DNA from 3 places in the Pseudalkalibacillus sp. JSM 102089 genome. Region 1 is predicted to be linked to each of the others. Evidence: riboswitches for the same ligand, from Rfam matches in the RefSeq annotation. Region 1 holds a riboswitch; each other region holds the start of a gene.
What was found. A riboswitch is a leader RNA that binds a small molecule or an ion and turns the genes downstream of it on or off. The one in region 1 is predicted to bind S-adenosylmethionine.
Positions count from the first base shown of each region.

Region 2: linked by a shared signal. The riboswitch ahead of ABVF21_RS05475 (MetQ/NlpA family ABC transporter substrate-binding protein) and the one ahead of metK (methionine adenosyltransferase) in region 1 are both predicted to bind S-adenosylmethionine.
Region 3: linked by a shared signal. The riboswitch ahead of ABVF21_RS00560 (homocysteine S-methyltransferase family protein) and the one ahead of metK (methionine adenosyltransferase) in region 1 are both predicted to bind S-adenosylmethionine.

Region 1 is NZ_JBEWYW010000005.1:119,022-127,351, forward strand. It holds gene ytkD (RNA deprotection pyrophosphohydrolase) at 1-80, shown strand, start outside; gene ABVF21_RS13060 (cation diffusion facilitator family transporter) at 181-1,056, opposite strand; gene ABVF21_RS13065 (ABC transporter permease) at 1,232-2,032, opposite strand; gene ABVF21_RS13070 (ABC transporter ATP-binding protein) at 2,013-2,789, opposite strand; gene ABVF21_RS13075 (ABC transporter substrate-binding protein) at 2,801-3,796, opposite strand; gene pckA (phosphoenolpyruvate carboxykinase (ATP)) at 3,989-5,572, opposite strand; SAM riboswitch class I at 5,926-6,035, shown strand; gene metK (methionine adenosyltransferase) at 6,244-7,440, shown strand; gene ABVF21_RS13090 (MSMEG_1061 family FMN-dependent PPOX-type flavoprotein) at 7,582-8,205, shown strand; gene ABVF21_RS13095 (hypothetical protein) at 8,199-8,330, opposite strand, start outside.
Region 2 is NZ_JBEWYW010000002.1:151,602-159,931, reverse strand. It holds gene ABVF21_RS05500 (carbohydrate ABC transporter permease) at 1-127, shown strand, start outside; gene ABVF21_RS05495 (N-acetylglucosamine kinase) at 114-1,082, shown strand; gene murQ (N-acetylmuramic acid 6-phosphate etherase) at 1,095-1,994, shown strand; gene ABVF21_RS05485 (BH0509 family protein) at 2,134-2,283, opposite strand; gene ABVF21_RS05480 (S9 family peptidase) at 2,677-4,671, shown strand; SAM riboswitch class I at 4,781-4,889, shown strand; gene ABVF21_RS05475 (MetQ/NlpA family ABC transporter substrate-binding protein) at 5,060-5,866, shown strand; gene ABVF21_RS05470 (methionine ABC transporter ATP-binding protein) at 5,888-6,922, shown strand; gene ABVF21_RS05465 (methionine ABC transporter permease) at 6,912-7,586, shown strand; gene ABVF21_RS05460 (iron-containing alcohol dehydrogenase family protein) at 7,687-8,330, shown strand, end outside.
Region 3 is NZ_JBEWYW010000001.1:113,381-121,710, forward strand. It holds gene ABVF21_RS00535 (sensor histidine kinase) at 1-197, opposite strand, end outside; gene ABVF21_RS00540 (four-helix bundle copper-binding protein) at 328-657, opposite strand; gene ABVF21_RS00545 (F510_1955 family glycosylhydrolase) at 822-1,796, opposite strand; gene ABVF21_RS00550 (YdhK family protein) at 1,922-2,497, opposite strand; gene murB (UDP-N-acetylmuramate dehydrogenase) at 2,656-3,579, opposite strand; gene ABVF21_RS00560 (homocysteine S-methyltransferase family protein) at 4,019-5,068, opposite strand; SAM riboswitch class I at 5,148-5,257, opposite strand; gene ABVF21_RS00565 (DUF3895 domain-containing protein) at 5,341-6,339, opposite strand; partial or broken gene ABVF21_RS00570 (bifunctional 2',3'-cyclic-nucleotide 2'-phosphodiesterase/3'-nucleotidase) at 6,461-8,110, opposite strand.

The sequences.
Region 1 (8,330 bases):
TTCATTTAAATGAGCGCTATAGCTTTATGATGAAGGATCAAGTACTTACTTATAGTCTAAAACACCTTAATTATTTGTAATGAGAAAAAAGTCCAGTTCATTGTCCTGGACTTTTTTGCTCGAATTTATACACAATCTAATAGGTGACAGCCTTCAAACAAATAACGGATGGAGAAGCCATTATTCATTGACAGAGCCTCTTTCAGTAATTTCCCTGCCAGGTTCAACATGAATGGTGGCATTTCGAACGTCATGATCCTTCTCTAACTGGGCTTCTATTTTGTCCGTAATCGTATGCCCTTCTTTAATATTTAAATGCGGTGCTACCTCTACAACGGCATCGACAATAATATCATTTCCGGCCATTCGTGCTTTAATATCCACTATTGTTTCTACCCCTTCAATGTTTTGGATCGTCGCCTCTATATCATTCAATTTCTCTTTATCAAATCCATCCGTTAACATGAGTGATGAATCTTTAAAGATATCATAAGCCGTTTTGCATATGATAAGACCTACAATAAAGCCTGTAAGAGGATCTAGCCAATGCATGTTAAAGTGAGCACCAATAATTCCAATAAAAGCACCAAGACTAACGAGAGCATCTGATAAATTGTCTTTGGCTGCAGCCATTAACCCGAGGCTATTCGTTTTTTTAGCGAGGCGGTAGTTGAAAAGATAAACGCCTCCCATAACGATCATTCCAAAAAAGGCTACCCAGGCAGAGCTAAGTGGAGGAGAAGAGACTTTGCCACTGAGTAAAACAGTAGCTGTATGGAAGAGGACTTGAATCCCAATCGCAAACATAACAAATGAGGCGAATAGAGAAGAAACGGTTTCTGCTCGAGAATGGCCATATGGATGGTTCAAGTCTGGTGGTTTAAGAGAAATTTTCATGCCAATTAAAACAGCAATGGATGCCACGATATCTGATGCGTTATTCCATCCGTCTGCTAAGAGGGCTTCTGAACCAAAGAGATACCCTGCGCCTAATTTGATCATTGAAAGTAGTAAGTAAGCTGTTATGCTAAGCCATACACCTCTTAGTGCGCTCATTGTTTTCACCTGTCTTATATAAGAATATGTTCTTCTATATGCTAGCAGATGGTATTTGGGTGGGTCTATAGCAATCATTTTGCAAGTGGTAAGACGTGTAGGGACCCATCATATTTGTGAGTGGTGGCTAACTAGTTTGCCCAATCACAACAAAATAAGCCCCTCTTAAGAGGAGCTAGTGTTTAATTAATTTACGTTCTAACCATTCGACCCCTAAATACATGATTGATGAGAGAATCGCAATCATAAATAAGCTTAGTAAAACCAATGTGAAATTAAATACTTGGAAGCCATAAATAATCATATAACCAAGACCTTGTTTTGAAACAAGAAATTCCCCAACAATTACGCCGACCCACGATAAACCCACATTTACTTTCAAGGTCGAGATAATCGCTGGAAAGGAAGATGGCAGAATAACTTCAAAGAAGATCTGGCGCTTATTACCACCAAATGAGCGAATCACTTTGATGAAGTTAGGTTCAACAGTATGAAATGCGTGGTAGATCACAAGAGTAGTAATAATAACGGAAATAGAAGCGCCCATCGTAATAATGGAGATGTAACCTGGACCTAGCGCAACTATGATGATCGGACCAAGAGCTACTTTAGGCATGGAATTCAATACAACAAGATACGGATCTGAAATTCTAGAAGCTTTGCGTGACCACCATAGAATTGCCGCGAACACGGTTCCAAGTACTGTTCCAAGAAGAAATCCAGCAATTGTTTCAAGTAACGTTACACCAGTGTGTAACAGTAATGAACCATCTGTTACTTTTGTTATAAAGAGTGAAGCAATTTTAGAGGGGTAGCTAAATAATAACGGATCGATCCATGTGAACCGTCCTGCTAATTCCCATAAAGTGAGAAATGCAAAGAGAATACACACCTGAAAACCCAATATTTCATTTCTTTCCCTTTTCAACTCTCTTAGATAATGTTGATGCTTATGTTTAAGTTGGAGATGGTTCAAGAGAATCAAGCTCCTTCCATATCAGCTGGAAATTCTCAGGGAAAGCAGAATCATTCCTAGCTTCAAAAGGAAGTAATTCTTTAAGGGAAGCTGGGACTTGAAAAGTTCTCGCGATTTTCCCGGGACGAGGCGATAAGAGGATGATGCGGTCTGACATCGCAATCGCTTCTCCAATATCATGAGTCACCAGCAGGGCGGTTTTTCGATGCTTCTTTAATGTTTTAAACACGAGGTCTTCGAGTTTTAATTTTGTTTGATAATCAAGTGCAGAGAAAGGCTCATCTAATAACAGTAGATCAGGATCTGTTGCAAGTGTGCGAACGAGAGCTACGCGTTGACGCATTCCACCCGAAAGCTGATCAGGATAGGCCGAGCGGACATCGCTTAACCCCATGCTATCCAATAATTCCAATGTTTGTTCTTTTTTATCCGCTGTCAACTTGTTTAGAAGCTTTAACCCTATAAAACAATTTTCTTCAATTGTTTTCCAGGGAAACAAGTAATCTTGTTGAAGCATATAGCCCATTCGTTCGCCGGGTGAGTTTATAATTTTATTTTGTAGAGAAACGCTCCCTTCAGTAGGTTTTACTAATCCTGAAATGATCGACAACAGAGTAGATTTCCCGCATCCACTAGGCCCAAGAAGGGAAACGAATTCTCCTTCATCAATAGCGAAAGAGAGGTTGGAAATCGCTTCTTTGGCAGCGCTTTTCATTAAATACACATGTGAAATAGCGTTGAGTTGAAGGAAAGACATTATTTTCCCTCCTATTTTTGCGCTTTTTCGGCATAGCTATTATCTACTAATTTGCTATGATCAACGCGTTTTGGGAGTTCTCCTGCTTCATCCATAATATTTTGTAAGTTATCCCATTCTTCTTGATCCAGGGATGGGTTTGTAGCGAATGAATGCTGACTTTTGTAACGATCGACTACAGTTGTAATGAGTTCAAGATCGGTATCCTGAAAGAACGGTTCAATTGACTTTGCAATTTCTGCAGAAGAATGAGTATCTACCCACAGTTGAGCCTCATAAAGTGCTTTTGTAAAACGCTCAGCTACATCAGCATTTTTACTCAAATAACTTTCTTTCGCCATAAATCCTGTATATGGAATTTTTCCTGATTCTTTTCCAAATGAAGCTACAATGTGTCCAACCCCTTGTTCTTCAAAGACACTTGCTGTTGGCTCGAATAACTGAACGTAATCGCCAGTTCCAGAAGCAAATGCGCTTGAAATGTTTGCGAAATCAATATTTTGAATGAGGTCCAAATCGTTTTGAGGATCAATTCCTTTCTGTTTCAGTACGTATTCGCCAGCCATTTGTGGCATACCACCTTTACGTTGGCCAAGGAATGTACTTCCCTTCAAATCTTCCCATTCAAAATGCTCGATTTTTTCTCTTGATACAAGGAACGTACCGTCTGTTTGTGTAAGTTGAGCAAAGTTTATAACAGGGTCATCAGTGCCCTGTGCATAAACATAAATGGACGTCTCTGATCCTACAAGGGCGACATCAGCTCCGTTAGATAGTAGAGTGGTCATTGTTTTATCTCCGCCCCAAGTGGTCGTTAATTCGACATCAATGCCATGCTTCTCAAAAATACCCTCTGAGAGTGCCACGTATTGTGGCGCATAGAAAATCGAGCGTGTAACCTCAGCTACTCTTACCTGATCGTTTCCACTATTAGTACCACACGCCGAAAGAATAAGAAGAAATACACTTGTGTATATACAAAACGTTATAAACCAGCTTCTTTTCATTATCTATCCTCCACATTCGTCACATGAGGTAGGCTCATGTTTTAGATACTATAGCCTATGTATTTTAAAACGATTGGTGTTTTGAATAAGTAAATTAATGGAGGTAGATAGAAAGAGGGGGATGTGCGAAGTGAAGGGGAATGAGTCTTCAAATAAAAAAAAGCACCCGTTAAGGTGCTTTTTGCAATGAGACTAAACATTTGGGCCTGCTTGTTTGATTTCGTCGGCTACATTTGAGAATTTTTCGAAGTTCTTTACAAACTTAGTAGCGAGATCTTTTGCTTTCTCATCATATTTCTCTTGATCTTCCCATGTTTGTTTTGGCTGCAATACTTCTGCTGGAACACCTGGACAATGAGAAGGAATATGCAATCCGAAAATAGGGTCTGTTACTGTTTCGATACGATCAAGTTCTCCATTTAAAGCCGCCTGGATCATCGCTCTAGTATATGAAAGCTTCATGCGCTCTCCGACACCATAACCGCCCCCAGACCATCCGGTATTTACGAGGAAGACTTGAACATCATGCTCCATAATTTTCTCGCCGAGCATTTCTGCATAGCGATGGGCAGGTAATGGCAAGAACGGTGCACCAAAGCATGTAGAGAAAGTGGCTTCCGGTGAAGTGACTCCTCTTTCTGTTCCGGCTAACTTGCTTGTGTAACCTGATAGGAAATGAAACATGGCTTGTTCTTTGGTCAGTTTGCTAATTGGAGGAAGGACGCCAAATGCATCTGCCGTTAAGAAAATAATCGTGTTGGGATGTCCGGCAACGCTAGGAATTGCAATATTAGGTATGGCGTCAATCGGATAGGCAGCGCGAGTATTTTCAGTTAGACTAGTGTTATCGTAGTCAGGTTCACGCGAGCCGTTATCCATCATAACGTTCTCAAGAACCGTTCCAAAGCGAATTGCATCCCAGATTTCAGGTTCTTTTTCTTTTGATAAGTTGATGCATTTAGCGTAGCATCCACCTTCAATATTAAAGACACCATTCATAGACCATCCGTGTTCATCATCACCGATAAGAGATCGATGAGCATCTGCTGAGAGCGTTGTCTTTCCAGTTCCAGATAAACCGAAAAATAGAGCAACATCCCCCTCTTTACCTACGTTAGCAGAGCAGTGCATTGAAAGAATATTTCGCTCTGGTAATAAGTAGTTCATAACGGTGAAAATAGACTTTTTAATTTCTCCAGCATATTCTGTTCCACCAATTAAGACGGTTCGTTTCTCAAAGGAGATAATAATAAATGTTTCTGAATTTGTGCCATCCACTTCTGGATCAGCTTGAAAACCAGGTGCAGAAATGACAGTGAATTCAGCGTCATGTTCTTTTAACTCTGATTCATTCGGACGGATGAACAGCTGGTGGGCGAAAAGGTTATGCCAGGCATATTCATTAATAACCTGAATGGGTAGTCTTGATACCTGGTCAGCACCAGCAAATCCTTTAAACACATAAAGTCCCTTTTTCTCACCGAGGTAGTTCAACACCTTTGTGTAAAGGTTTTCAAAACTTTTTTCGGAAATAGGCTGGTTTGTTTCCCAGTTCACTTTGTTCTTTACGGAATCTTCCTTTACAATGAACTTGTCCCCAGGAGAACGTCCTGTATATTTTCCGGTTTCTACGCGAAGAGCTCCTGTAGCTGATAGTTGCCCTTCGTTTTTAAATAGTGAATGTTCAACCAGTTCAGACACTGATAAATTCACATGTGGATTATTCTTATTTAATATCGCATCCAATAACGGTGAGGAGAAGGAAGCTGTTTTCATACGTTAAACCCATCCTTTTTTAAAGATTTCGTTGATTGACTTGTTTAACTCAAAAATAGTATAACACATTCATTCAATTATTCTATACTAATCTATGTATTTTTTGCATAAAAAGTGAAAAATGGGTGAATGACTATTTCTTTAGGTTGAAATCCTGTCGCCATTATATAGGAAGTGATTATTTTATGGGTAAAGGATTAAGGTGGTGGATCGATCGCTTCGCCCTTGAATTCGAACATAAAGCCCGTGTTCTTTTTGTAGGGCTCCAGCGCTTGTCGAGGCTAAACGGGCGCTTCCGCTTTTCTTCATTGACACATCCTTTCATGTGCGTTATTATATGTCGAGAATGGATACTCTTATCCCGAGCAGGCGGAGGGACAGGCCCGATGAAGCTCAGCAACCAACTCCTATACAACAGGATTAAGGTGCTAACCTGCAAGACGATAGTCTTGGAAGATAAGAGGCGAAAGGCATGAGATATCAGCTCCTTTTCCCTCTGATTGTAGGGAAGGGCTTTTTTAATGTCGTTGAGATTGATGACGCTATAAAAAAAGGTAAGACGATAAGAAATTGAATTCGTTCTCTCGTTTCGGCACAGGGTAATAGGGAAATGAGTACCGTATCCATTACAACATAATTAGATAGGATCCAATCCTTAAGGAGGTACTTGAGTGAGTAATCGTCGTTTGTTTACTTCTGAGTCAGTAACAGAGGGGCATCCTGATAAAATTTCAGATCAGATTTCCGATGCCATTCTGGATGATATTCTTGCGCATGATCCAAATGCGCGCGTTGCCTGTGAAACTACAGTAACAACTGGTCTTGTACTAGTTTCCGGTGAAATTACAACATCACACTATGTGGATATTCCGAAAGTGGTTCGTGAGACGATTCAAACGATCGGCTATACACGTGCGAAATACGGATTTGATGCTGAAACATGTGCTGTTCTTTCATCTATTGATGAACAGTCTGCAGACATTGCTGCAGGTGTAAATGTTGCTCTTGAAGCACGTGAAGGTACGATGTCAGATGACGAAATCGATGCAATTGGTGCAGGTGACCAGGGGCTTATGTTTGGTTACGCTTGTAATGAAACAGCGGAATTAATGCCGCTTCCGATTTCTCTTGCGCATAAACTAGCGCGACGTTTGAGCGAAGTAAGAAAAGAAGAAATTCTTCCTTATCTTCGTCCTGATGGTAAAACACAAGTAACAGTGGAATACGATGAAGCTGGTAAGCCGGTACGCGTTGATACCATTGTTGTTTCTACACAGCATCATCCTGAAATTTCACTTGAACAAATCCAACGTAATATCAAAGAACACGTTGTGAAGCCGGTTGTTCCTGCTGAATTAATTGATGAAGAAACAAAATACTTCATCAACCCAACAGGACGCTTTGTTATCGGTGGACCGCAGGGTGACGCAGGTTTAACAGGAAGAAAAATCATTGTTGATACTTACGGCGGTTATGCGCGTCACGGTGGCGGTGCTTTCTCAGGTAAGGATGCTACGAAAGTAGACCGTTCTGCGGCATATGCTGCTCGTTATGTTGCTAAGAACCTTGTGGCAGCGGGTCTAACAGATCGTTGTGAAGTTCAACTTGCTTACGCTATTGGGGTTGCTCAGCCAGTATCAATTGCTATTGATACATTTGGCACAGGAAAAGTGTCTGAGGAAAGTCTTGTAGAGCTAGTAAGAGAGAACTTCGATCTTCGTCCAGCAGGCATTATAAAGATGCTTGATCTTAGACGTCCCATTTATAAGCAAACAGCTGCGTATGGACATTTTGGACGTACTGATATTGACCTTCCATGGGAACAAACAGATCGTGCAGAATCCCTTAAACAGGGTGCCGGAATTTAATTAATTTCTAAGAAGCCAAAAATATTTTGGCTTCTTTTTTTGCTCTATCATCCTTTTTGACATCCGTTATATTGTATTGAATTATCATAAAACAGATGGGTGTTGTGATAAAATGGAAGGAAAAATGGAGGAGTGTAATGTGTGAAAACTAGTATATTCGGAGAAACCGTGACCGATGTGAATGAACTAAAAGACATGGCAGGAATACCGAGTAAATTGGCTGCAAATAAAGTCATCTCTTTTCTTGATAAACACTGTAAAGAGTTCATATGCCGTACACCATTTATTACGATTGCCACCCAATCAAGTACGGGTGGTGATGTTTCGCCAAGAGGGGATGCACCGGGGTTTATTCAAGTTCTGGATGATCATCATTTATTGATACCGGAAAGACCGGGAAATAAACGAATGGACTCATTGATCAATCTATTAGAAAACCCAAATATCGGTTTGCTGCTGATGATTCCCGGCCGAGAAGAAGCGTTGCGTATTAATGGAAAGGCCTCGATTGTAAAAGATAAAACGCTGCTAGAGCAGTGTGAATATAAGGGGAAAACGCCTTTGTTAGGTATTGGAGTAGAAGTAAAGGAATGCTACATTCATTGTGCCAAAGCCTTTAAACGATCATCTCTTTTTGAACCTGAACGATGGCCGAATACTGAGGGGCTCGCGTCAGCTGCCAGAATGCTATCTGATCATGCAAAAATAGGCGAAGAAAAAGTGATTGAATCGTTGAAAGAAAGTTACACTAAACGTCTTTATTGAACAGAAATCAAGCCCAAACCTTTGTGTATGTTTGGTTGAACAATGGAGCAGTAAATGAGATCATACGTATTTGCTATTTTCTTCCTTTCGTCTAGCGCGTACAAGTTGTGGCTATGTGTTGCGAA
Region 2 (8,330 bases), on a different contig from region 1:
CGAATACTCTGCAGATTGGGGAGCCCTTTTTGCCGGTTTGACCCTTGCGTCACTTCCGATGATTGTCCTCTTCTTCATCGCATCAAAACAATTTATGGAAGGACTTACTCAAGGTGCAATCAAATAAGCGATTCTACATTGGCATAGACGGCGGAGGAACGAAAACTCTAGGATTATTGTGCAATCAAAACGGAGTGATTTTAGCTAAAAGTACGGCTGGTTCGACAAATCTAAAATCTCGCGCAGAACAAGAGGTGCGATCTGCCATTCATCACGTGATCACGGAATTAACGTCGGGATTAAAAGATGGAAAGCTTGCAGGAATCTTTGTTTCAACGGCGGGGGGTGACCGAGAAGAGGATCAGAAGCGATGGGAAAGATGGCTGAGGGAGAGGCTTCCGAGTTTTGAAGGGATTCTCAAAGTTAAGAACGATGCTTACGGTGCGCTTGCAAGCGGTACATTTTCGATGGAAGGGACCGTTCTTATTGCGGGTACTGGTTCGATTTCCTATTCGATCGATGCAAATGGTTCCCGTCGTGTGGGAGGCTGGGGCTATTTGTTTGGTGATGAAGGAAGCGGCTACGATATTGGGCGGAAGGCGCTCCGGACAGTTGCGATGATGCATGATGGAAGAATGATGTTGGACGAAGCTTTTTGTAGTAACATCCTTTCCTTCTTACAGGTAAACGGTGCGCCTGAAATAATTACGGCGATTTATGAGGATTCCTATGCGCGTATGAAAATCGCTTCTGTTGCTGAGAAGGTCATCAAGCTTGCAGAGCGACAAAATCAAACGGCGTTGAAGATCGTTCAGAGAGCTTTTGAGAGTTTGAGTGAATTAGTTCGTGCCATCGAGATTAGGGGCAGTCAACTAGTGATTTGCGGAGGGCTAATGCAATCCTCCTTCTTTCGAAATGGGTTTCTTGAAGAATTGAAAACAAGAGGGGTAAGCGATGTGTATTATCCTAACTTATCTCCAGCTGTAGGGGCATGTATTTGTGCGCTACTTTGTTGTGGTGTACCGCTCACAGAGGAACGGAAAGCAAATCTGATGTCGTCTCATCACGTAATGGACGGCTAAACTAGGGGAGAGATGACGTTGACAGACGTGAATGAGATGAAGACAGAAATGCGTAATGCAAAATCGGAACATCTGCACCAATTTTCAACGCTTGAAATAATCGAGCTGATGAACGAAGAGGATGGGAGCGTAGCTGGAATTGTGAAAACCGCCCTTCCCGAGATTGAGAAAGTGGTTGATCATGCTGTTGCTGTGATGAAAAAAGGAGGAAAGCTCTTTTATTTTGGAGCTGGTACGAGCGGGCGTCTCGGCGTGTTAGATGCTTCTGAGTGCCCGCCGACATTTGGTGTTGCGGCTGACCTAGTGAATGGCATAATTGCTGGAGGAGACCGAGCGCTCAGGTATCCAATCGAGGGGGCCGAAGATAGTCGGGAAGCGGGGGGAGAGGATGTACGGAAGCATGTATGTGCACACGATTTAGTCATTGGTATTGCTTCAAGCGGAAGAACCCCTTATGTGCTTGGTGCTATCGAAGAAGCGAATAAAATGGGTGTAGTGACAGCAGGGATCTCGTGTAATACAGGTGCGTCGCTTTCAAAAATGGTTACATACCCGATTGAATTACCAGTAGGTCCCGAAGTGGTGACAGGTTCAACTCGACTAAAAGCAGGAACAGCACAGAAGATGGTATTAAATATGATTACGACAGCATCGATGATCAAGCTTGGGAAGGTCTATCGTAATTTAATGGTGAACGTTCAAGCATCGAATGAAAAGCTACGGAAGCGAACAGTTTCGATTATTCAGGAGTTAACGAGAGTGAGTGAAGAAGAAGCTGCACGCTACAGTGAACAGGCAGAAGGTGATGCGCGGGTAGCGGTGCTGATGATTTTGCGGAGAGTTGATGCGGATCGAGCGAGGCGACTGCTTGAGGAGAAGGATGGGGATTTTGTGGCTGCGATGGAGGGATGAAGATAGGTAAGGGGGCAGGTGCGTTACCGGTGACGTACCTGACCCCTATTAAATACATCTGTTTTCTCAACAAAGACACATCGCATTCTTTCTATTAAAACAGCCCCTGCGGAGTTACCGCAGGGGCTGTAAATATTTATTACATCATTAAGTCCGCTGGTGAGTCATCAAAGTAGAGCCAGTGAAAATATTCTACTTCCGCATCAGACATTCTCAGAACTTCTTCTCTGTTCATTGTCGTTTTGTCGCACAAAAGATCAATAAATTGGTTTCGTGCTTGCTGGCTCATTGTAAATCCTCCCTGTATTTTAAGCGGCATTCCCTGTTTCGTAACCGCTTTCAATTTGTTAATTTTATTATACATCTCACAATGAGATGATTCAAATACCAAAATGAGATATATTGCAGGGAACCGATGTGAAATTGCTATGAAAGTGAGCGGAAGTTCAATGAATAAGAGTTATGAAGGGAATGTATGTTCTTGTTTTGTTGGTTTTAATTGAAAAAAATGTGTATTTTGGTTGTTTCCTCCTTTTTAACAAACTTGATGAAGTGATCTTTACTTTAGAAGGGATGGTTAGAATCAGAATTAGAGATGGATTTAGAGGGAGATTTGCCCGCTCTGCAGGAGTTTTTTCCTATTCAATGGAAGTAGAGAAGATGTAGAAAGGGAGTGTGGATGATGGAAATTGGAAGTGACAAGAAACAAAAGAATTTGGAAGAAAGCCTTTATGATTTCACTTTTGTTGGTGATCCCCAACTTTCACCTGATGGGAGCTACGTTGTTTATGTAAAGAAAGTGATAAATGAGGACAAAGAATATACTTCAAATTTAGTCATAGTAAATCGCGATACTGGAATTGAGCATGATTGGACATATGCTTCTGGGGAGAAAAAAGATCACTCTCCGCGCTGGTCGTCTGATGGGAAGACGATTGCTTTCGTTTCGAATCGATCAGGAGAAAATCAAATATGGCTTATCTCAACTGATGGTGGCGAAGCGCGACAACTATCTGATTTAAAAAGTGGTGTTTCCGCTCCTGTTTGGAAACCCGATGGTTCTTCGCTACTTGTTTTAAGTAAGGATACAAAAGAGAAAGAAGAAGGACGTAAGCCTCTCGTTGTGACTGACTTACAGTATAAAGCAGACGGGAGTGGTTTTCTTGACAATAACTTTTTGCAAGTTGTCTTGATCGAGGTAACCTCAGGTGAAAAGAGAATAGAATGGCTTACAGATGCACCATTTAATCATTCTAGCCCTAACTGGTCACCGGATGGACAATCCATTGTATATGTGAGAGATCGATGTGAAGAACAGGGGTCCTACATGCGAGCCGACATCTTTATTCAGGGTCTGAATGAAGGATCAGAGCCTGAGCAGTTAAATCGTGAAGGTGGGAGCTTTAGCACGCCGAACTGGTCACCAGATGGGAAGAAGCTCTCATTCATTGGGCATAACTTTGAGCATGAAGGAGCTACGTTAAATAAAATCTGGACTGTTGATATAGCGAAAAAAGAGTTTACTTGTTTAACAGAGGATGTGGATTTAGAGTGTTCGGATGTATTGATTTCAGATATGCACTGGGGCGGCGCTTCTCCTGGTGCGATGTGGAGCCAAAATGGAGATGGACTCTATTTTCTTGCTAGTAAAGAAGGAAACACTGGTGTTTATTTTGTCGGAGAAGATTGCACGGTTCGACAAATAACGGGTGGTGACAGGCACCATTACGCGTTTCACTACTTGCCAGGCGCGAATGAAGCGGCTGTTGCAATTAGCGATCCACTTAACATTGGCGATATTTATACGCTTTCGTTTCATGGCGATCGAGTAAATGAACAGTGTTTGTCTCAATCAAATGCTGACGTTCTCGAAAGCTTGGAGCTCTCGACACCAGAAATGTTTACATACGCTGGGAAAGACGGTTTGGAGATTCAGGCCTGGCTCATGAAACCAAATGATTATCAGGAAGGTGAGGGATATCCTCTTATTCTTGAAATTCACGGTGGACCGCATATGATGTATGGTAATTCATTTATGCACGAATTTCAGCTTCTTGCAGCAAAAGGATATGTTGTCCTTTATACGAATCCACGTGGTAGTCAGGGTTATGGACAAGAGTTTGTAAATGGCTGCCGAGGAGATTATGGTGGAGGTGATTATGAGGATTTGATGGCGGGTGTTGATGTCGCGTTGGACAAGTATTCCTTTATTGATGAAGCTCAACTTTTCGTGACGGGAGGCAGCTACGGTGGCTTTATGACGAACTGGATTGTTGGGAAAACCGATCGATTTAAAGCAGCGGTTACCCAGCGCTCCATTTCGAATTGGCAAAGTTTCTATGGTGTTAGTGACATCGGATACTTTTTCACAAAGTGGGAAGTTGGAAGTGATTTAGATGAAAACCCTGCTAAGCTATGGCATCATTCACCGCTTAAGTATGTGGACCAAATCGAAACCCCACTTTTAATTCTTCATAGCGAAAATGATTATAGGTGCCCTATTGAGCAAGGAGAGCAGTTATATGTGGCTTTAAAGCATCGTGGGAAGGAAACGATGTTTGTAAGATTCCCAGATTCTGATCATAATTTATCAAGAAGCGGTCATCCAGAACTACGAGTGGAACGACTTAAGCATCTAGGAAACTGGTTCGACAATTACCTAGAAGGAAGGCAATAAGAAATCTTTCGACAAATATCGGGCGGTGACAGGCACTTTTTGAGATCTTCCCTTGACGCCCTTCGAGAAAGATACTATACTATTGAAAATAGTTAAATAATATTGAAAACTCTTATCAAGAGTGGCAGAGGGACTGGCCCTGTGACGCCCAGCAACCATCTCAGTTCGTGAGAAAGGTGCTAATTCCAGCAAACGAGCAATCGTTTGAAAGATGAGAGAGAGTTCAGCACTGCTGATAATGATGAAATGATACTACTCTCTCTGTACTTTACAGAGGGAGTTTTTTTTATTGGGAGGGGATTTTAGCAGGTCGAAGTACTTTTTCGCTTTTATGTTTTAGTGCTGAAACGCTTTATATTACTATATGAATTTTAAAGGAGATTGAGAAATGAAGAAATCATTGTATCTATTTGGTGCACTTATTTTAGTCTTTTTGGCAGGTTGTTCAGGGAATGAGGCTTCTGGGGGTTCAGAAGATGACCCACTGAAGGTAGGGGTAACGGCTGGTCCGCATGAAGATGTGATGAATAAGGTGAAGGAACTCGCAGCGGAAGACGGGTTTGAGATTGAAGTGATTGCGTTTAATGATTATGTGATGCCAAATACAGCCCTTGATGAAGGAGAATTGGATGCGAACGTATTTCAGCACGAACCTTATTTGAATGATTATGTAAAAGAAAGAGGACTCGATCTTTCCAAGGTAGCAACTACGATTACTTTTCCAATGGGAATTTATTCTGACAAATATAAGAGTCTTGATGAATTGCAAGAAGGCGACAAAGTTGGCTTACCTAACCATTCAACAGGCGAACCGAGAGCGCTAATGTTGTTTGAGCAAGCTGGCATTATTGAGTTGAAAGATGGCGTTGGTGTTAAAGCAACGATCAAAGACATTGAGAAGAATCCTTACAATCTCGAGTTTGTTCCATTAGAAGCTTCACAAATTCCAAGACAGCTCGGTGAGCTTGCGATTGCAGCAATTAATACGAACTTTGCAATGGAAAGTGGACGCGTACCGAAAGAAGATTCGCTTGAAATGGAACCAGAAGATTCCCCGTGGGTGAACGTGATTGCAACACAAACAGAGAACAAAGATGATGAACGTATTCAAAAGCTAGTGAACTACTATCAATCAGATGAAGTGAAGCAATTTATCCAGGACGAATTTAACGGTTCTGTAGTTGCATCCTGGTAATTCGAAAGAGGAGTGAGCACGATGATTCGATTAGAAAATATAACGAAAACGTATAAAAGCGGTGAGAGGATTACGAAGGCGGTTGATGATGTTTCCATAGAAGTTGAGAAAGGAAGCATCTATGGCGTCATCGGTTATAGTGGTGCAGGAAAGAGCACGCTTGTCCGAATGGTGAATCTTCTGGAGCGACCGACAGATGGAAAGGTATTTATCAATGACATTGAGCTCACTTCTTTGTCTACTGGAAAGCTTCAAAAAACAAGACAGCGTATTGGGATGATTTTTCAGTCTTTTAATTTGTTGAAAACAGGCACTGTGTATCAAAACATTGCCATCCCGCTGAAGCTTACGGGTCTTCGTAAAAAAGAGATTGAAGCGCGAGTTGATAAATATTTAGGTATCGTTGGGTTATCGGATAAGCGGGATGCTTATCCTTCCCAGCTATCAGGCGGTCAGAAGCAGCGTGTGGCGATTGCCCGTGCGCTTGCTCATGAACCTGAAGTACTACTATGCGATGAGGCAACGAGTGCCCTTGACCCAGATACGACAGAATCAATCCTATCTTTATTGGAACAAATCAATCGTGATTTTGGAATCACGATTTTACTCATTACGCATGAAATGCACGTTGTCCAGAAAATATGTCATGAAGTGGCTGTGATGGAGAACGGGAAGGTGATTGAACAGGGGCGAGTGATCGATATCTTTAGTAAGCCTACTACAACGACGGCCAAACGATTTGTTCAGTCGTTATTCCAGGATGAGCTTCCAGAGTCGCTTGTGTCGCGATTGAAAGAGCGTGGTCAGATCGTGAATCTTTCATTTATTGGGGAGAAATCAGGTAGTCCCGCTCTTGCGCTTGTTAGTAAGAAGTTCGACGTGTATCCGTCCATTTTAGCAGGGAACATTACACAACTGAAGGATCAGCCTTTTGGTAGGCTAGTCGTTCATTTAGATGGGGAAGCGGAAGAGACGGCTCGGGCCGTTGCCTTTTTAGAGGAAAGTGGCGTCGTAGTAGAAGGCTATGTTCAGGAGGTGGAAGCTCATGTCAGCTAAGGTATCGGAGTTTATTGATCTTTGGGGTGCAGACATTTGGAACGCGATTATTGAAACATTTCAAATGGTTGGGATCTCACTACTGATTTCAGTGTTGATTGGCCTCCCGCTTGGTGTGCTACTTGTTTTAACTAGAGCTGAAAAAGCATTAGAAAATAAAGTTCTTTTCCGTATATTAAATGCGGCTATAAACGTGATCAGGTCGATTCCATTTATCATTTTACTGTTTTTCATTTTACCTTTTACAAAAATGATTGCAGGTACAACTATTGGAGTAAAAGGTGTGATTGTGCCGCTCGTTGTCTTTACGGCGCCTTATATCGCAAGGTTGATGGAGTCTGCTCTTCTTGAGGTCGATCGTGGAGTAGTAGAAGCCTATGAAGCAATGGGGGTAAAAACGAGACACATTATCTGGCATGTTCTTGTAAGGGAGTCTCGTTCATCGATCGTTCTTGGATTAACGATTGCGACAATTGGACTGATTGGGGCAACGGCAATGGCTGGGCTCGTTGGAGCAGGTGGACTTGGTGATCTCGCTTATCGATACGGTCATTTGCGATATGAAGTCGATGTGATGTACGTTACGGTATTTCTCCTTATTGTCCTTGTTCAGGGACTCCAATCGTTCGGGAATGTTCTCTCCGCTCGTTTGAAGAAGGATTAAGTTAAAAGGATATCTCATTGTGCAATTGTTTATAGCAGGTGTGTCTTCAATAAATGAACTTCATGATCAGTTTGTTCATCAGATTTAGGAGGAAGAAAAGATGGAATCAATTCAGGTAAGAGCAACGCCAGGACATTATGAGTGTCGATCAGGTATCCTTCAAGAATTACCACGGTTACTTCAAGAAGGGCAGTTCCAAAAAGTATTTGTGATTTCTGGCCATCAATCGTGGGCAGCGGCTCAAGATTATTTCCCGGATCTATCTGCCTTTCATGTAGCTTATTCTACGTACAGTGGTGAATGTTCAGAAACTGAAATTGCAAGGCAATCAGAATTAGCCAAAATTCACGGTGCCGATTTGATACTTGGGGTAGGCGGCGGAAAAGTTCTGGATGTAGCGAAAGCGGTTGGTAATGAAGTGAACAAAGATGTGGCTCTTGTGCCAACTCTTGCGTCTACTTGTGCTGCAACGACGCCGCTTAGTGTGAAGTATTCAGATGAGGGAGAATTTATTACGTATACTATTTTTCCAAGAAGTACATATCTTGTTCTTGTAGAACCTGAAATTCTTGTGCAGGCACCAATCGCTTATTTGAAAGCGGGGATTGGTGATACGCTGGCCAAATGGTATGAAGCGAGAGCACTCATTGAGGAACTGCCTTCGACGCCAATCCCAGTAAAACTAGCGTATGAAGTAGCAAGAAGCTGCCGTGATGTCCTTGTGGCAGATGGTGAAAAAGCGGT
Region 3 (8,330 bases), on a different contig from region 1:
TCACGATTGAAATGCTTCGCTAGTACATCTCTATGGCTATTCCCTCTTGCTAGAAGGGCATCCGTTTCTGCCATAATGCGTTCGTTTAAAAAACCGAAGTACAGCACCATGAACAAAATACCTTCGAGTAGTAAGATGCTTATGAGAAAAAATAGACCTAATTTTGTTGCTAATTTACTTTTCCTCTTTATTCTCATGTCTTTCTCCTTTATGAACAGCTAGTGTAACAGTATTATATCGAGAAAGTGTGCAGGCTGTCTGCATTGTACAAAACAGCTGCATAAAAAAGAAGCCTGTGTTAGTAAACAGACTTCCTCACTATCTTGATTATGATGCTAATTTCTTGCATTCTTCTGCACATTTGAAACAAGCTTCAGCGCAATCCTGACAATGTTTGTGTTCATGCTTCTTACATTCATTCCCACAAGCTTCACAAATGGTCGCACATGCTGTGGCAAGTTCAGCAACAAATGGTGTTCCTCTCACGAGAGCTTGTTCGAGGTAACCGCAAATATCAGAGCATTCTCTGTCCATGCGAATACATTCCGCCATCATGTTGACATCATCTTCTTTTAAACAAGAATCGTAGCAGTGATTACAGGCTGTCATACATTCATGAAGTGTTTGAATAACCGATCCGTAATTTTCTTGTGACATTCGCTCATTCCTCCTTAAAAGTTAAGTACACTGTCATATTTTCCTATTTGATCCAGATTAAACGTCATTAGCAAATAAAGTTGAAGGATAGGAAATTTCATTCTTTCTGCACAAATTCTTGATAAACGAAGGGAATAGAATACGGGTTCTTCTCCGAAATCAACTTATTTCTTGATTTGCCTTTCATTGATTAAAGTAGTCCACGATTCCCCATTGTCAGTTGTTTGATAAAGACTACCACTTATTGTATGAAAGACAACCTCATCCTCATTTTGTGGATTGACTGTAACATAATCAATGGCGTCTAAAGATTGATTAGGCATAGTCACTTCTTCCTCTTCACCGTCTTGCAATGATTGAACAATGAGCTGATTCCTAGGTTCCTGCACTGCATAAATAAAGCGATCCTCTAGAAAAACCATTGTACTAACAGCTACTTCTTTCGTGATTCGAGTTAACGACTCACCTTGATTACGAGAGAGATATAACCCGGAAGGAGAGGTTATAGCAACAAGGTTCGTCTTACTTGGATGAGTGAATAACCCACTTATTTGATTGGGAGTTCCTTTTAACGCGACATCCACCCACTTCTTAGCGTCCTCACTATAATAGACGCCTATTTCCATTTCGCTATTTCTTTGTTGATTTACTGCATAAATGGCGTTCGTTTCATATCCCACAGCTAAATAATGAAAATCAGCTTCGCCTTGAAAACCTAGCTTTTCTATTGTCTTGCCTCGGTCTGTACTTTTGATTAATCCAAGTGGATTTGGTAACGCAGATCCTTCTCCAGGGTGTCCACTACTATAAAATCCATCAGCTACAGCTTGGAATCCCATATAATCATTTTTGTTTGTAGTCGCTTCGTACCAGATTTGATTATGATAAATTAGAGGACCGTCGTGAGTAGCCACTAGCAGTTCATTACGGTTACCGGGATAACCGATCCCGTGGACATGATCGATTTGCTTTCTATCAACTTCTTTATAAATGGCAGAGTTACTGATGGATGCGAGATTTGTTTCTTTTTGTTCTGTATCATTTGATTGACTTTCATTTGGTGGCGATTGATCATTTTGACAAGCAGATAGTATTACAGTGAGAATTAAACCTATTGTATAGAGCGATATTTTCTTCAAAGCTTTTCATCCTTTTCTACTTGTTTGTGACGATAGCGTTAGAAAATCAAGTGGAAGACCGGCAGATATCAGTGAACCTCTTTAAAATAACCCGAACCTAACGAGTTCGGGTTATGAATGGTCAATTATTCAGTTACGGTTAATTCGTCTTCCGTTACCCATTTATGATTCGTTACTTTTTCGCCACCAGTTGTTGGTGTGTAGTCGATCATATATACGGTAGTTTCTGTAGCAGATTCGATCGTTGCAATCGCACCTTCCATTCCTTCCATATGAGAAGCCATTAATGTTACTTCAGTTCCAGATGGAAGTGGAGCTTCATCTGGATCCTCCAGTTCTTCATGAATGACCCATTTATGATTTTCTACGGGTTCCCCGCCATCTTCAGGGGTGTAAGTTACAACATAAGCTGTCGTATCATATGCCCCCACAATAGTTGCTTCTGCACCTTCCATTCCTTTCATATGGTTCGCTTCAATGATCGCCGTGCTACCTTCTGGATAAGTGGGATTTTCAGACTTTTGTAGGTCTTCAGGTACCTCAGCAGAGCCTGAATGATTCATCCCTTCCATACTGCTTTCAGAGTTTGCCTCTGTGTTAGTAGAGTTTTCATTTACTTGTTCATTGTTGTTTGCACAAGCAGCAAGAATGAGCGCCATTGATAATGTTATTACACCAATCAATTGAGTTTTACTTTTCATAATAGTCCTCCTCTAGTCTTTGGAATTGTATGCCAATATCTACTTTATCCGTAAAGTATGCACTTATTGTGCAGATTTCATATGTTCACAGATTTATCGAATATCGGTGAAAGAACACTAAAAAGCCGCTCTTTTTGTAAGAGCGGCTGTCATGTGAATTATGGTTTTTCAGGTGGTTCCCCTATGACGCGAACTTCACGTTCAAGATCGACATCAAACTTTTCTTTTACTGTTCGCTGCACATGATGAATCACGTCCAGATAGTCAGTCGCTGTCGCATTATCGATATTTACAATAAAGCCAGCATGCTTTTTGGAGACTTCAGCTCCACCGATTCGTGTACCCTGAAGCTGTGAGTCCTGAATGAGCTTACCAGCAAAAAGGCCAGGAGGTCGTTTAAACACACTGCCACATGAAGGGTATTCTAGCGGTTGCTTTGTTTCACGTTTTTCCGTTAAGTCATCCATGATTGCTTTAATATCCTCATACTCTCCAACTTTAAGCTTGAAAGTAGCTTCAAGGACAAGAAGACCATTTTCTTCTACATTACTATGACGGTAAGATAAATCAAGTTCATCAGCTGTCAATTTAACGAGCTTTCCTTCCTTTGTTACAGCAAGAACGCTTTCGAGACAATCCGCGATTTCTCCACCGTATGCTCCTGCGTTCATATAAACAGCTCCGCCGACAGAGCCTGGGATCCCGCAAGCGAATTCGAGTCCACTTAGTTTGCTGTCACGAGCAAATTCAGAAGCATCAATAATACGTGCGCCAGCTTGAGCAATAACTTTTTCTTCTTCTTTTTGAATGGCTTTTAGTGAAGAAAGATTCAGGACAATTCCTCTAATGCCTCCATCTTGGATAATAACATTAGAGCCTTTTCCTAAAATGGTTAATGGATAGTTAGATTGATAGGCGTACTCAACTGCTGCTCGTGCGTCCTCTAGCGTGTTAGGAAACACAAGGACATCCGCACATCCACCCATTTTTGTATACGTATGTGCATTTAATGGCTCATTTATCTTCAGTTCCGCACTGGGTAAAATGGAGCGGAGTTCATTTAATAAATTTTGATTATTCATAGGCTACCTCGCTTATAAAACAGTTCGTTTTCATTGTGGTTTGAGTTCAATAATGTTTCATGGACATATTCAAACACATTTAAAATAATAACACAACTACTTCATAAATATGATGTTTTTCATAAAAGAAGCCTTTAATTCGAAAAGAATGTTACTTGGAAAGCAACTTATATAGCGGAAAAATCAATTTCAGACATCGTGATTGGAAAAATGCTGTTATCCTATCAAATGCAAAAACCATTGTATTCGTTACTCTTCAACTGATACTGTTACTAATCATCGCCAACGTTATCAAAAATAATCAGTTTATAGAAAAAATGTAGTAGATATAATCTCCTATGTAAAAATGGCTTTAAATACTGTAGTACAGGTCTACAAATAGGTTTTTGGTAAAAAAACAACAACCGGAGAAATTAAGTTCTCCGGTTGTTGTTATAAATTAGGCCTTTGCTCTATAAGCCGTATTGTTATCTTTCAATGTCTCATCAGTTCCAAACAAAAAGTGCTTTTCCATATTTGGAGAATATACCGAGTTTACAGTTGTTCTGCCAACTGTTTCAGCCACCTCTCGCAGCATGCTTGGAGAAGCGCCGCAACAGAGTCCCAAGTAATTGACCCCAACCTGCTGTGCCTCCTTAGCCCATTCCGCTAGCTCATAACGGTTACAATAAAGCGGATCTAAAGAGGTTGGAAAGGTCGTCTCTGTTGGCAATGTACACGCACAGCCACCGTCTGGTAAGTTAAAGAATGTTGGGTGTTCTTCTGATGTACGATAAGGAATTGGAAGAGCTCCAACGTATCCGTTAACAGACTGTCTGATTTTTTCAATGTATGGTTGCATTGTAGCCGGACCTCTAAAACAGTTCATTCCAACAACTAGTGCTCCTTGTTCTTCTAACAAACGGCAAGCCTCTTCAACGGTATAGCCATCCCTTAAAATGTTCTCACTCATGAGTCCGAGTGTAATTACAGCTTGAAGATCCTGCTTTTGAATCTCTTCTAGCGCTATTTTTGCTTCTTCATAGTAGTAGAAAGTTTCCCCATTGATGAAATCAACGCCTTCTTCTTTGCTCCATTTCACCATTTCAGCAAAAATCGATCGAATTTGTTCCTTACTTTCCTCATCTTCAGGATCAAATAAGTTTGTATTTGAAATGTTTCCTGCGACTAGCGCTTCTTCTTCAGGGTGTTCTTTCGCAACTTCCTTAGCCAGGCGGATAGCTTGTCTATTGAGCGGTTCTAACAAATCTTCTTTTCCAATAATCCTCATTTTCTCTCGGTGACCATTATACGTAAAAGCAAGTACGACATCTGAACCTGCAAGCATATAATCACGATACGTTTGTTTTAGCGCTTCAGGATTGTCTAGGGCAACTTCAGGTACGAATGATCCTGCTTGTAAATAACCACGACGCTCTAATTCAAATAGATAACCTTCCCCGCAAATAACTGGACCATCTTGCAATCGTTCTTCAAGTGTTCTTTTCATGTGTAACAGCTCCTTTTCTGGATAAAATAAAAAACCCTCTTCTTAAACAATAAGAAGAGGGTTTGCTAACATAATCCTCCTCTTATCTTCCAGGTGATATCACCTGTAGGATTTGGCACCAGCTTCAACCGTAGTTGAAAGGTTGCCGGGCATCATAGGGCCTATTCCCTCCGCCGCTCTTGATAAGAGTGTTGATTTAATTTTTGAACATGTGTGAAATTATAGACCGGTTAACTGGAAATGTCAATCACTTATCTGATAATTATGAAATGTTAAGATGATCTCTTGCTTTTCAGTCGATAGATGCGATCTTCACGCCCTATCGGCTCGACTGACATTGATCCAGATGCAACAAATGAATCGAGGTAGGTACAAACAGCAAAATAAATTTTTGGTTTCTTTGTGGAGTATCTCTTGTCTTGTACCTTTCCTTCCTTAATCAAAAGCTCACAAATCATCAGAGCACTTTCCATACCTTGCTGAATATAGGAGTCTACCGCTTCCTGTGTTGTAAATGAAAGGTCTCCTACAAAATAGGTTTCCTTAGGTTTCTCGCTTGTCTTTTCTTGTAAAGGTTCTTGAACATCTTCCGCGAACAAATCAAAAGAACCTTGTAATTCCTCTTCTGATTTCGGTTCTTCCTGGTTGCTTTTCGGGTTGACTACTTGTTCTACAGTGTTGCTCCCTCTTTGAAAAGCTTCTTGGTCTTCACGATAAGATCTGATTAAACTGTTTAGCCTTTTTTCTTGTAGATCTAGTAATGGAAGATTTAATGAAAGTGGCTGTTCAATGTCTTGTGGAAGGTTCAATCCTTCAGGAATGTCGTATGTAGGATAGCCGTTCTGTCTTTTCAACAGTAGCTCATCCAACTCATAATCTATTTCCATAAATCCCTTCACAACTTCTCTCACAATGGAAGCGGGTAATCCGGTATGCTCTTCGAAATGATTTATCCCGAAACGCCGTGTTTTTCCTGTTTTTGCATGTCGAACAACATACTGATACCGTAAAGAGCGACCGCACTCACATTTTAAATCATCTGAAACGAAGCCCGCATCGATGTAATCTTCTAGTATCCAATCATCAAGCAGCATCCTGATTTCTTCATCCGTTGCCCCACTTGGAATCATCCGCCCTTTACTTCTAGCTATGACATTCGCAAAAGCCGTTTTTTTACCGCGTTTAAGAAAATTCATTACATACGTTTGTTGCTCATTTGTCAGATCTGAAAAAAGCTCATCTCTTTGGGTGCTTGTCAGGCTTTGTGTCATATAAATCCCTTTCTGTACGATAGTAATTCCATTATATCAGTAAATATTCTACTATTGTTTGCATCGGATAAATTCTTAAAATAAGAAACGCCAATTCTGATGAATTGGCGTGAATTCGTTCTTAACGATGGCGGCCGTGCTCGCCCTTATGATTATGATGATGCTTTTCTTTTTTCTGTTTCGTTAAGTCGAGTGTATATTTAGCGAAACCATTTTCTGTTTCATCAACAAAATGAATCGTTTGAATGCTTTCCGCATAGGTTTTGGCTTGTAACGAGGATTCAAAAGTGACGTTCAGTTTCTTCTTATTAACTGTGTGAAATGACCAGTTCTGATCAGCTGTTGGATTAATTGTTTTGTTTTCAAGAATATAGTCAATTAAAATTTGTCTATTTTCATCAGGGGAATCAATGACAATATTCGAACCGTCTAAGTGCGGAAAGTGGCCCCCGCCTGTCGCTCTGTAATTATTTGTAGCAACGATAAAGGACATGTCTTTCGTTACCTTTTCTCCGTTGTATTTTAGCGATTTAATTCGATTTGCATCAGCATTTACTACACTCCCACTCATATCATATTTCGCAGGTTCTGTAACATCGATTTGATAGGTAACGCCATCAATCACATCGTAGTTATAAGAAGGGAAATCAGGATTAATTAAAGGCTGTTCCTGTTTATCTTTTTTGTTGATTACATTAAATTGGCCTGCTGACATTTCAAGCCAATCCTTCAGTTCGTCACCATTTAACAGCACCGCTTTCAGTGTATTCGGATATACGTAAAGATCAGCTGTGTTTTTAATCGCAATGTCCCCAGCAGGAATATCCGTATAGTAGGACGAACCCCCTCGACCGCCCGCTTTAAATGGAGCGCCTGCGGATAGAACTGGAATACCTTCATATTCGGTACCCTGAATATTGTTTTCTACATACCATTTCTGAGCATTGGTTACAATCTGGATGGACGGATCATCATTAACGAGCGCAAAGTAACTGTTTATGGGTGCAGTTGTTTCACCGACAGCTGTTCGCACATAATCAATTGTCGCTTCATGATCGTCTTTCACTGCATTCACGATATCCATGTCTGCTTCTACAAGTGGTGTTTTGGTTACTTTATCATAGATGGGACGAGCTTCAGATTTGGAATCGTTCACTGACCATTCCCCATTATCTTCCGTTAAAGATAGGTCGATTACCCCTAGGTGATCTCCCCAGTAACCTGGCTCGACGGAAGCGACTCCATTAATGGTTCCTTTTGTATTATCCACTCCATCAACTCCTTGAAAGCTGTTATCTCCAGGGAATACTTTGTGGGCATGTCCAAATAAAATGGCATCGATGCCTTCCACTTCGCTTAAGTAGTAAACGGCATTCTCGTCATTTCCCTGTGGTGCTGCCTTCTCAAAGCCAGAATGAGGTATGGCGACAATAATATCGGCCCCTTCTGCCTTCATTACTGGCACGTATTTATTAGCTGTTGCAACAATGTCCTTTACGATCACATTCCCTTCAAGATTAGCCTTATCCCACTGCATCACCTGTGGAGGAACGAATCCGATCACGCCTACTTTCAGTTGATGTTCCGTTCCTGAGTCATCTTTCACGGTTTTATCAAGAATTTGATAAGGAGTGAAAAAGTTTTGATCATTTGATGGATCATCATCGTGATCATCTACATACACGTTCGCATTTATGTATGGGAAGTTCGCGCCGGCTAGGCTTGTCTGAAGGAAATCGAGACCAAAATTAAATTCGTGATTTCCAATGTTCCCATTGAGTATACGGTTGATGCACAATCTTCTTTAGTATTAGAACTAACGAACGTAACATTGATTCAAATTCAGTGTACTTCTGCTACGCCTCCAACCCCAGATGTTTTCTGTACAGCTACTGTTGAAATGGATCTTCAATATACAGCAGGATTATAATCTATTGCACTCGATGAAGTCCTACGACGGAGAGTGTTTTTTTATTTCGTTAATTTCATTT